Regions from separate parts of the Clostridium mucosae genome, predicted to be linked through region 1. Evidence: predicted binding sites of a transcription regulator. Region 1 holds the regulator's gene; the other holds the start of a gene.

Evidence for each region. Region 1 encodes Rex, which represses fermentation and respiration genes when NADH is low (regulators of the CRP and FNR family bind a similar motif). Its sites were predicted from a motif close to ATTGTTAANNNNTTAACAAT; they were not measured.
Region 2: the regulator Rex is predicted to act here: its motif matches at 1,831-1,850, upstream of hypB (hydrogenase nickel incorporation protein HypB).

What each region holds. Positions count from the first base shown of each region.
Region 1 is NZ_JANKAF010000003.1:136,046-141,222, forward strand. It holds gene NSA50_RS05570 (heavy metal translocating P-type ATPase) at 1-1,121, shown strand, start outside; gene NSA50_RS05575 (redox-sensing transcriptional repressor Rex) at 1,570-2,211, shown strand; gene NSA50_RS05580 (short-chain-enoyl-CoA hydratase) at 2,466-3,248, shown strand; gene NSA50_RS05585 (acyl-CoA dehydrogenase) at 3,337-4,476, shown strand; gene NSA50_RS05590 (electron transfer flavoprotein subunit beta/FixA family protein) at 4,495-5,177, shown strand, end outside.
Region 2 is NZ_JANKAF010000001.1:536,515-541,691, reverse strand. It holds gene NSA50_RS02805 (FAD-dependent oxidoreductase) at 1-981, opposite strand, end outside; gene hypB (hydrogenase nickel incorporation protein HypB) at 1,006-1,677, opposite strand; gene NSA50_RS02795 (FadR/GntR family transcriptional regulator) at 2,004-2,711, shown strand; gene NSA50_RS02790 (cellulase family glycosylhydrolase) at 2,826-4,244, opposite strand; gene NSA50_RS02785 (hypothetical protein) at 4,645-4,815, opposite strand; gene recA (recombinase RecA) at 4,871-5,177, opposite strand, start outside.

The DNA of each region.
Region 1 (5,177 bases):
CTGCATTAGCATTGGCAATAATACCACCTTTAGTGATAAAGGATGCAAGTTTTTATGACTGGATTTATAGAGCATTGATATTCTTAGTAGTATCTTGTCCATGTGCTTTGGTAGTTTCAATCCCTCTTGGATTATTTGCTGGAATTGGTGGTGCTTCTAGAAAAGGTATATTAGTTAAGGGTGGAAATTACTTAGAGGCACTTAAAGATGTTAATACAGTTGTTTTTGATAAAACAGGAACATTAACAAAAGGTGTTTTCAAAGTAACCGAAGTAAATAATATTGATATACCTAAAGAAGAGCTAATAAAGGTTGCAGCTATTTCTGAAAGTTTATCAAATCATCCAATAGCACAATCTATAATTAAGGAATATGGAAAAGAAATAGATTCTAATGAATTAAGTGATTACGAAGAGATATCTGGACATGGAATTAAGGTAACTATTAATAATTCACAAGTATTAATTGGTAACTATAAGCTTATGGAAAAGTTCGAAATAAAATATAATAATATAAATTCAATTGGAACAATAGTCCATGTAGCAATAAATAATGAATATAAAGGTAATATAGTAATTTCAGATGAAATAAAAGAAAGTTCTAAATCAGCAATAGCAGGTTTAAAGAGTATAGGTGTATCTCAAACTGTTATGTTAACAGGAGACAATAAATCCGTAGGAGAAAAGGTAGCATCATTAGTAGGTGTTGATAAAGTGTTTGCTGAATTGTTACCAGGAGATAAGGTTGATAAAGTAGAAGAGTTAATTGAAAATAATTCAACTGAAGGAAAGGTTATATTTGTAGGTGATGGAATAAATGATGCTCCAGTTTTAGCAAGAGCAGATATTGGAGTTGCTATGGGTGGTATTGGATCAGATGCGGCTATAGAGGCAGCAGATGTTGTTTTAATGAAAGATGATCCAGAGGCTCTAGTTACAGCTATTAAAGTTGCAAGAAAAACCAATAAAGTATTATGGCAAAATATATTATTCTCATTAGGAGTAAAAGTTCTTGTATTACTTTTAGGAGCTTTTGGTATTGCTAATATGTGGGAAGCTGTATTTGCAGATGTTGGAGTTACAGTAATAGCAGTAATAAACTCAACAAGATGCTTGAAATAATTTCAAATACTATTTTTATTGACAAATTTCAGCATATTCAATATAATAAACTAGGTTGAGAACATTTCAGGCATAAGGGAAGCATACAAGATCATTATCTTGTTTACAGAGCATATTAATAAGGCTTTGTATAAATTTGAGACTTATGTATAACGGATCTGCTACGTTATACATAAGTCTTAATTTTTTTATGTAATATAACTACACTAAATTTTATATGAAAATAAAATTTGTTAAAAATATATAAGAAATGTATAAATTGGCAATAATAATAGTATGTAAACTTATATGATTGAGAAAAAATTAACTATTTTATATGAATTTTAGCTTGTTAAATAGTTAACCTAAGTTGTTTTAAAATTATGATAAAAGTGGTAAAATAATAATTATAAATAAGAATAATATTGTTTTAATATATAAGATAAGAGAAAGTAGGAGAATATATAGTATGGATAAGAAAAAGAATATTTCAATGGCTGTAATCAAGAGATTACCAAAATATCATAGATATTTACAAGAATTGTTAAGAAACGATGTGGATAGAATCTCTTCAAAAGAACTTGGAGAAAAAATAGGATTTACGGCATCACAAATAAGACAGGATTTAAATTGTTTTGGTGATTTTGGTCAACAAGGATATGGATACAATGTAAAGGACTTATATAATCAAATTAGCATTATATTAGGATTAAATAGAGAATATAAGGGTGTAATCATCGGAGCCGGAAATATAGGTCAGGCAATAGCAAATTACAGTAGATTTTCTCAAATTGGATTAGATATAGAAGCAATATTTGATGCAAATCCAAAACTTATAGGAATGAGAATAAGAGATATAGAAATACAAGATATAGATATACTAAAAGATTATCTTGAAGATAATAACATAGATATAGGTATAATTTGTGTTCCAAGAATTAATGCACAAAAGGTATGCGATACTTTAGTGGAAAATGGAGTAACAGGTATATGGAATTTTGCACCTGTTGATTTAATAGTACCAGAAGATATAACAGTAGAAAATGTTCATTTATCAGAAAGTTTATTGACATTAATATATTTATTACATGATAAAAATGAAAATAAATAACTAAATTGATAATTGGATTAAATTAGAAATAGTTATTGCAAAAGAAAATTTTAAAGTTTATAATAATAATTGAAGCATCTGCTTCAATTATTTTTGCTTATGATTGTTATAAGATTAACAAATTTGTTGTTTTATGATACATATTAACATTAATATAATTTTTAATATGTTTTAAATGCAATTATAAGATACTACATGGGTTATGTCTATTGAAAAAACTTAATATAAGCATGGATAAAAGGGAGGATTCTATAATGGAATTAAAAAATATAATTCTTGAAAAAGAAGAAAATCTAGCGATTGTTACAATTAATAGACCTAAAGCATTAAATGCATTAAACTCAGAAACATTAAAAGATTTAGACGTAGTATTAGAAGACTTAGAAAATGATAGTAATATTTATTGTGTTATATTAACAGGAGCTGGAGAAAAAGCTTTTGTCGCAGGAGCTGATATTTCAGAAATGAAAGATTTATCAGAGGAAGAAGGAAAAGAATTTGGCCTTTTAGGAAACAGAGTTTTCAGAAGATTAGAAAAATTAGACAAGCCTGTAATTGCAGCAGTATCAGGATTTGCTCTTGGTGGTGGTTGTGAATTAGCTATGGCTTGTGATATAAGAATAGCTTCAGAAAAGGCAAGATTTGCTCAACCAGAGGTTGGTCTTGGAATAACACCAGGATTTGGGGGAACTCAAAGGTTAGCTAGACTAGTTGGAGAAGGTAAGGCTAAAGAGCTTATTTATACATGTGCAACTGTAAAAGCAGAAGAAGCACTTAGAATTGGTTTGGTAAATAAAGTTGTAGCTCTTGAAAATTTAATGGAAGAAGCAAAAACTATGGCAAATACCATAATAGCTAATGCTCCAATAGCAGTTAAGTTATGTAAGGATGCTATAAATAGGGGAATGCAAGTTGATATAGATACAGCTGTAGAAATTGAAGCTGAGGATTTTGGGAAATGCTTCTCTACAGAAGATCAAAAAGAAGGAATGGCAGCTTTCATGGAAAAGAGAGCTAAAAATTTTTTGAATAAATAGTCAGAAAAAATAAAATATAACGAATTATCGCAATATTAAAACGGAAGTGTTTAAGTAAAAAGGGTGCAATATCGAGGAGGTATAATAAATGAATTTTCAATTAACTAGAGAACAAGAATTAGTAAGACAAATGGTTAGAGAATTCGCTGTGAATGAAGTAAAACCAATTGCTGCTGAAATTGATGAGACAGAAAGATTTCCAATGGAAAATGTTAAAAAGATGGCTGAACTTGGAATGTTAGGAATTCCATTTGCTAAAGAATATGGCGGAGCTGGTGGAGATACTCTTTCTTATATTTTAGCAGTAGAAGAACTATCAAAAGTTTGTGGAACTACAGGGGTTATAGTATCTGCTCATACTTCTCTTTGTGCTTCTTTAATAGAACAATTTGGAACAAAAGAGCAAAAAGAAAAATATCTAGTAGATCTTGCAAGTGGCAAAAAGCTAGGAGCTTTTGGATTAACAGAACCAGGAGCAGGTACAGATGCAGCAGGACAACAAACTGTAGCCGTGTTAGATGGAGATAATTATATATTAAATGGATCAAAGATATTTATAACAAATGGTGGAGTAGCTGATACATTTATAATTTTTGCTATGACTGATAGAAGTAAAGGAACAAGAGGAATTTCAGCATTTATAGTTGAAAAAAGTTTTGAAGGCTTCTCAATTGGTAAAAAGGAAGATAAGCTTGGAATTAGAGGATCTTCAACAACAGAATTAGTTATGAGTAATTGTGTAGTACCAAAGGAAAACTTAATTGGACAAGAAGGTAAGGGCTTTGGTATAGCTATGAAAACTCTTGATGGTGGAAGAATTGGTATAGCAGCTCAAGCTTTAGGAATTGCAGAAGGTGCATATGATGAAGCAGTTGCTTATATGAAAGAAAGAAAGCAATTTGGAAAACCATTATCAGCATTCCAAGGACTTCAATGGATGATAGCAGAAATGGATACTAAAATTGAAGCTGCAAGACATTTAGTTTATAAAGCTGCTTGGTTAAAAGATAATAGACTTCCATATTCAGTAGATGCAGCAAGAGCTAAGCTTTATGCAGCAGAAGTTGCTATGGATGTAACAACTAAGGCAGTTCAAATATTTGGTGGATATGGATACACTAAAGAATACCCAGTTGAAAGAATGATGAGAGATGCAAAGATAACTGAAATATATGAAGGAACTTCAGAAGTTCAAAAGATGGTTATTTCAGGAAATGCTTTAAGATAATAGGGGGAGGATTTATAAATGAATATAGTAGTTTGTTTAAAACAAGTTCCAGATACAACAGCTGTTAAAATTGATCCAAAGACAGGAACTCTTATAAGAGATGGTGTTCCGTCAATAATAAATCCAGAAGATAAGCATGCTTTAGAAGCAGCCTTAACTTTAAAAGATAATGTAGGTGGAAAGGTTACAGTAATAAGTATGGGACCTCCTCAAGCAAAAAATGCATTAAGAGAAGCGTTATGTATGGGGGCTGATGAAGCTATACTTATAACAGATAGAGCTTTTGCTGGTGCCGACACATTAGCTACTTCAAAGACTTTAGCAGGAGCAATAAGAACCTTAGAATATGATATAGTTTTTGCTGGAAGGCAAGCTATAGATGGGGATACTGCTCAAGTTGGACCAGAAATTGCAGAACATTTAAATATACCTCAAGTAACATATGTTCAAGATGTTAAGGTAGAGGATGATGGATTATTAATAAATAGAGCATTAGAGGACGGCTATGAATTAATAAAGGTTAATACACCAGTTTTATTAACAGCTATAAAAGAATTAAATGAGCCAAGATATATGAATGTTAGATATATCTTTGATACTGCAAATACAGAAATAAAAGTTTGGTCAGCAGACGATTTAGAAGTAAATAAAGAAGAATTAGGACTTAAAGGTTCACCAACAAAGGTTAAAAAGTCAATGAC
Region 2 (5,177 bases), on a different contig from region 1:
TGGAGTCTCAATTTTTTTAACAGGAAGTGGCTTTGTTGAGCATAATTTTTGGCCTAATTGTAGTGCATTAACTGGACAATTTACAACACATTCTCCGCATGCAACACATTTTTCTTTATTTACACTTGAAACATAATTAGAACGTACCATATCAACATTTTTAAACATTCCAGCAGTTCTTAATGAAAGACAAGAACAACCACAACAATTACAAATTGCATGAGTCTTTCCTGAACCATCAAGATTTGGTATTTGATGCATTAAACCATTTTCTTCAGCTCTTTTAATTATTTCAAAAGCTTCTTCTCTAGTAATTTGTTTTCCTCTACCTGTACGGATATAATATTCTGCAGCATGTCCCATTTGAATACACATATCTTCTGCTAAATGACCACATCCTTCTCCCATTACTTTTCTCGCTGTACGACATGAGCAATCTGATACTGTGAAAATATCGTTTTCATTAAGATATTTAGAAACTTCCTCATAAGAAGCTTTTCTAGTTTCTCCATCTATAGCTTGCTCTATAGGTATAACACGCATTAAACCTACGCCTACTGGGAAAGCACCTGTAGTCTTTGGTCCTCTTACTCTTCCATATGCTTCAAAAGCTTCTGCAATTTGAGGATATTTGTTAACGTTTTCCTTGTTATTAACCATCATCTCCATAATTCCTGGAACCCATGTGTCATACCAGTAGGTATCAATCCCGTTAATAGTATTTACAAAACAGATACCTGCAACAGCTAAATCCCATAATAATTTTGCTGTTTCATCTACAGATTTACAACATAAAGGAGCAAGTTCTTCTGCCGTAGCTTTTTTACGTATCTTCATACAAAGTGCTACTTCTGCCATTTCCTCTGTAACAACAGGCTCTAAAATTAAATATTCCGGATCTTCTGGCCTTATTTCATTTTTTGACCCACGTTTTTTCCCACTAATATGATTAGCAAGATCCAACACCTTTTCTTTTACCATTTCTATCCTCCTAGTCTAATAATATTAATTTTCATTCCATTCTTTAATTTCTTTTCTAAGCCACTCTGCAAATTTATCAATACCTTCACCTGTTCTTGCAGATATAGGAATAATTTCAATATTAGGATTTAACTTTTTTACACGTTCAATGCAAACTTCCAAGTTGAAATCAAAATAATTAATAACATCCATTTTGTTAATTAGTAACACATCAGCAATTGAAAATATTAAAGGATATTTTAGTGGTTTATCATCTCCTTCGGGAACACTTAAAATCATGGCATTTTTTGATGCTCCGGTATCAAATTCTGCTGGACATACCAGATTACCTACATTTTCTAAAATAGCAAAATCAATATCTTCTGTTTCTAAACCTTCTAAGCCTTGTTTTGTCATATCTGCATCAAGATGACACATTCCCCCTGTATGTAATTGAATAACTTTTGCTCCAGTTTTAGAAATAGTATGAGCATCAACATCTGAATCAATATCTGCTTCCATAACTCCTATTTTTATTTCATTTTTTAATGTATTAATTGTTTTTGTAAGAGTAGATGTTTTACCTGAACCTGGTGATGACATTAAATTTAGTAAAAATATTTTCTTTTTTCTAAGTTCTTCTCTCAATAAATTAGCTTGATGGTCATTGTCTTCAAAAACACTTTGTTTAATTTCGAGAATTCTAAAATTCTCCATATGCTTATCCTCCTTCATTATAAAGAATATTTAATTTAAACTTTTAATTGTATTCTTAAATCCTTTTTTATTTCTAATATTAATTCTATGAAATACTCTTTATTTAATAAAAATTTTTAGATCATATTAATCTGGTATGACCAGATTAATAATCTTGATAAAATTTTAACATGATTATTAATACAAAGTCAATATATTCCTTTAATGCTAATATATGTTTGAAAGAATCTTAAGATATTTACTTTTTATTGATTTTGGAATAATATTGAAATAGAATTATAATCGGTATTTGGTTGAACCAGATTCAGCTTAGAGAGGTGCATTTTATGATAGAATTTTCAAAATTAAATTCTCCAACATTAAAAGATTTATTTATTAAAGAACTAGAAAATATGATTTTATCTGGAAAACTTCAAATTGGTGAAAAGCTTCCTTCGGAAAGAGAACTTGCTAAGTCTATGCAAGTAAGTAGAGCTGTTGTTAACTCTGGAATTTCAGAGTTATCTAGGAAAGGATTTTTAAATATAAAACCAAGGATCGGTGCTTTTGTAGCTGATTATCGTAGAAATGGAACTATGGAAACACTAATTTCTATTATGAAATATAATGGCGGAAGGTTAAGAGATGCAGAAATTCGTTCTATTCTTGAACTTCGTATAGCATTAGATACATTAGCAGTAGAACTATGTATTCCAATAATTAAAGAAGATGAAATTGAGATATTAAAAGGATATGTTAATAAAATGAAAGAAACTGATTCTGTTGAAACTGCATCTAATTTAGCATTTCAATTCCAACATGAATTGGCTTTTCTTTCTGGAAATACTCTTTTACCATTAATTTTCCATTCATTTAAGGTACCCATTTTATCATTGTGGGAACGTTTTTGTATATTATATGGTATAGATTCCTTAATAAATAATACATCTATTTTGTGTGATTACATAGAAAAAAAGGATACTAAAAAAGCTATAGAATGTTTAACTACAAATATTAATGATACTATAAATGGTAATAGACAAATATATTATTAATTATAAATGTTTAGGATACACTAAAATCAACAACTTAAAAGGACGTCGCGAAACGCGACGCCCCTTTAATTTAATAAATATTTTGCTCAAATAATTGATTTTCTGGTTACAAATCTATTTCTTTGTAACTGTAAATACATCAATATCATAATATCCCCAGCTGTGTTGAAGCTTAATCTTATTTTGACCAGCATTTAAGTATACTGTGTCAAGATAAGCATCAGTAAAGCTGTATGATTGTTTTAATAACTTATCTCCACGATTGTTATTATTTATATAAAGTGTAGTATATTTATCACCGTATTCAGAAGCATATTGTACATTAATGTGATAATCACCTGATGATGGAACATTAACAGTTACTTCAATATAATCATTACTGTTATCAAATCCAGTTACGTATCCATTTCCTGAGTATCCAGAGCGTGCAGTGCTATTATAAATACCATTTTTGCTTCCATTTTCTGCTTCTATTGTAAACTTAGTAGTTCCCCCAGGTTCTTCTCCATTTCCAGGATTTGATCCTGTATATACTGAACAAATCTTTGATGTATTTTTTATGCCATTTTTATGATTTAATAATATATTCCCCCACTCACTAAAAGATGTTCCAGACCAATCATTAGATATATCAAGGTACTTCCATTGATCACCATTACCATACCAAGACCAGCCTATATATCCTACTGATTTTTCCTTGGAATAATTCATAATAGTATCTTCGTCAACATCACCATCTGTATGTCTTAATCCAAATTCACCTATAACTAGTGCTAAATTTTGATTTATAACATTATCTATATTAGATTTAACTATGTTTGCATTTCCACCAGCATACTCATACATGTGTATTGAAAACATTGTATTTTTTTGAGAATCCGAATTAAACACTTCTTTTCCATAATCAGCTATAGATTTAGGATATTGTCCCCAACCTGCAGCATCAACCATAATAGTATTTTTGATTCCAGCAGCTCTTAATTTAGGAATTGCTTGTTTATATCCTTCTGCCCATTGCTTACCATCCCAAGTTCCATACCACTCATTTGCAATATTTAATATTACAGTAGATTCTTTTCCTATCAATGCATCTTTAATCCCTATCCAATAGTTAACTGCATTGTTTAACTTTGAAACATCATCAGCACCTGTAGCATCATGTACTTCTAAAACTGCTACAAGCTTGTTTTGTTCACATAAAGAAATTATATTTTTTACAGTATTTATATTATCATAACCCCACTGATCGCCATCACCAAGAGCAACTCTTACAGTGTTTGCACCAGTTTTTGCTATGGCAGGTATAGCTATTGATTCTTGTCCTTTGTACCATGCATGGGCATGATTTATTCCTCTCATAATAAATTCATTTCCATTTGCATCATAAAGTTTAGTACCATTTACATGAAACCCACTATTAGAAGTAGCTGCAAATGCTGATACCTGCATCATTGATGTCAATGAAATTGTTTGAGCTAATACTAATGCGCCAGCAATAATACACTTTTTAAATTTTCTTAAAAATCTACTCATTTTAATATCCTCCCTTATTTACATTTTAAATTTCAATAGACTTTAATTAATAAATCTTCATTTGTTTCTTAAAAGTATATTTCTAGCCTACATTTAGTTAATTTAATACTTTTGTTGATTACGTTTACAGAAGATATAAATATATTCACTCCCTTCAAATTTATTTATCATTTTTAGATTATCATAAATTTTTAATTAATAAATTTGTAATTGGTCACTGATTAATAATTGTTTCAAATTGGTAATATTTGTTTATTGGCAAATAAAAAACACGCTTACTTTAATGCAAGCGCGTTATAATTACACGTGTTTCATAATTGTCGGGTTCTTCCATTACAATCCTAGTATATTTAATCACTGTTCTCATAAAATCTAAATATTCCAATAATCATAAGAAAACTTAATCATTTTCTTTTTTCTCTATTAAATTTCCAATAATATTTCCTACAACTAGTCCTACTATTAATATTATTCCTGCCAGAATATTTTTATTAAAATATAAAAATATTCCTCCTATTACAGCACCTAATAAACTGCCAATTATACAACCTTGTGTTTTATAAGTTTTCATTGAGCACCTCTAATAAATTCTTTTTTATCCTTATTATACAAATAATTTTATATATTCACCATAAGTTTTTTACTTTTATTATTTCTTCTAATTCTAATTTCTCTTCATTTTTAGCATCATTCTTTGTTCTATCATCTTGTTCAAGTTTATTATCTTTTCTAGATTCATCTTCTTTAATTTTGGAAGCCTTTACTAATGGTAAGTTGTGCTTTTCTCTTATTGCATTTTCTACTTCAAGGGCTAAATCTTTATTTTCTTTTAAATATGCCTTTGAGTTTTCTCTACCTTGTCCTAATCTTATATCATTATAGGAAAACCATGTACCACTTTTGTTTATTATATCTTCATTAACAGCTATATCT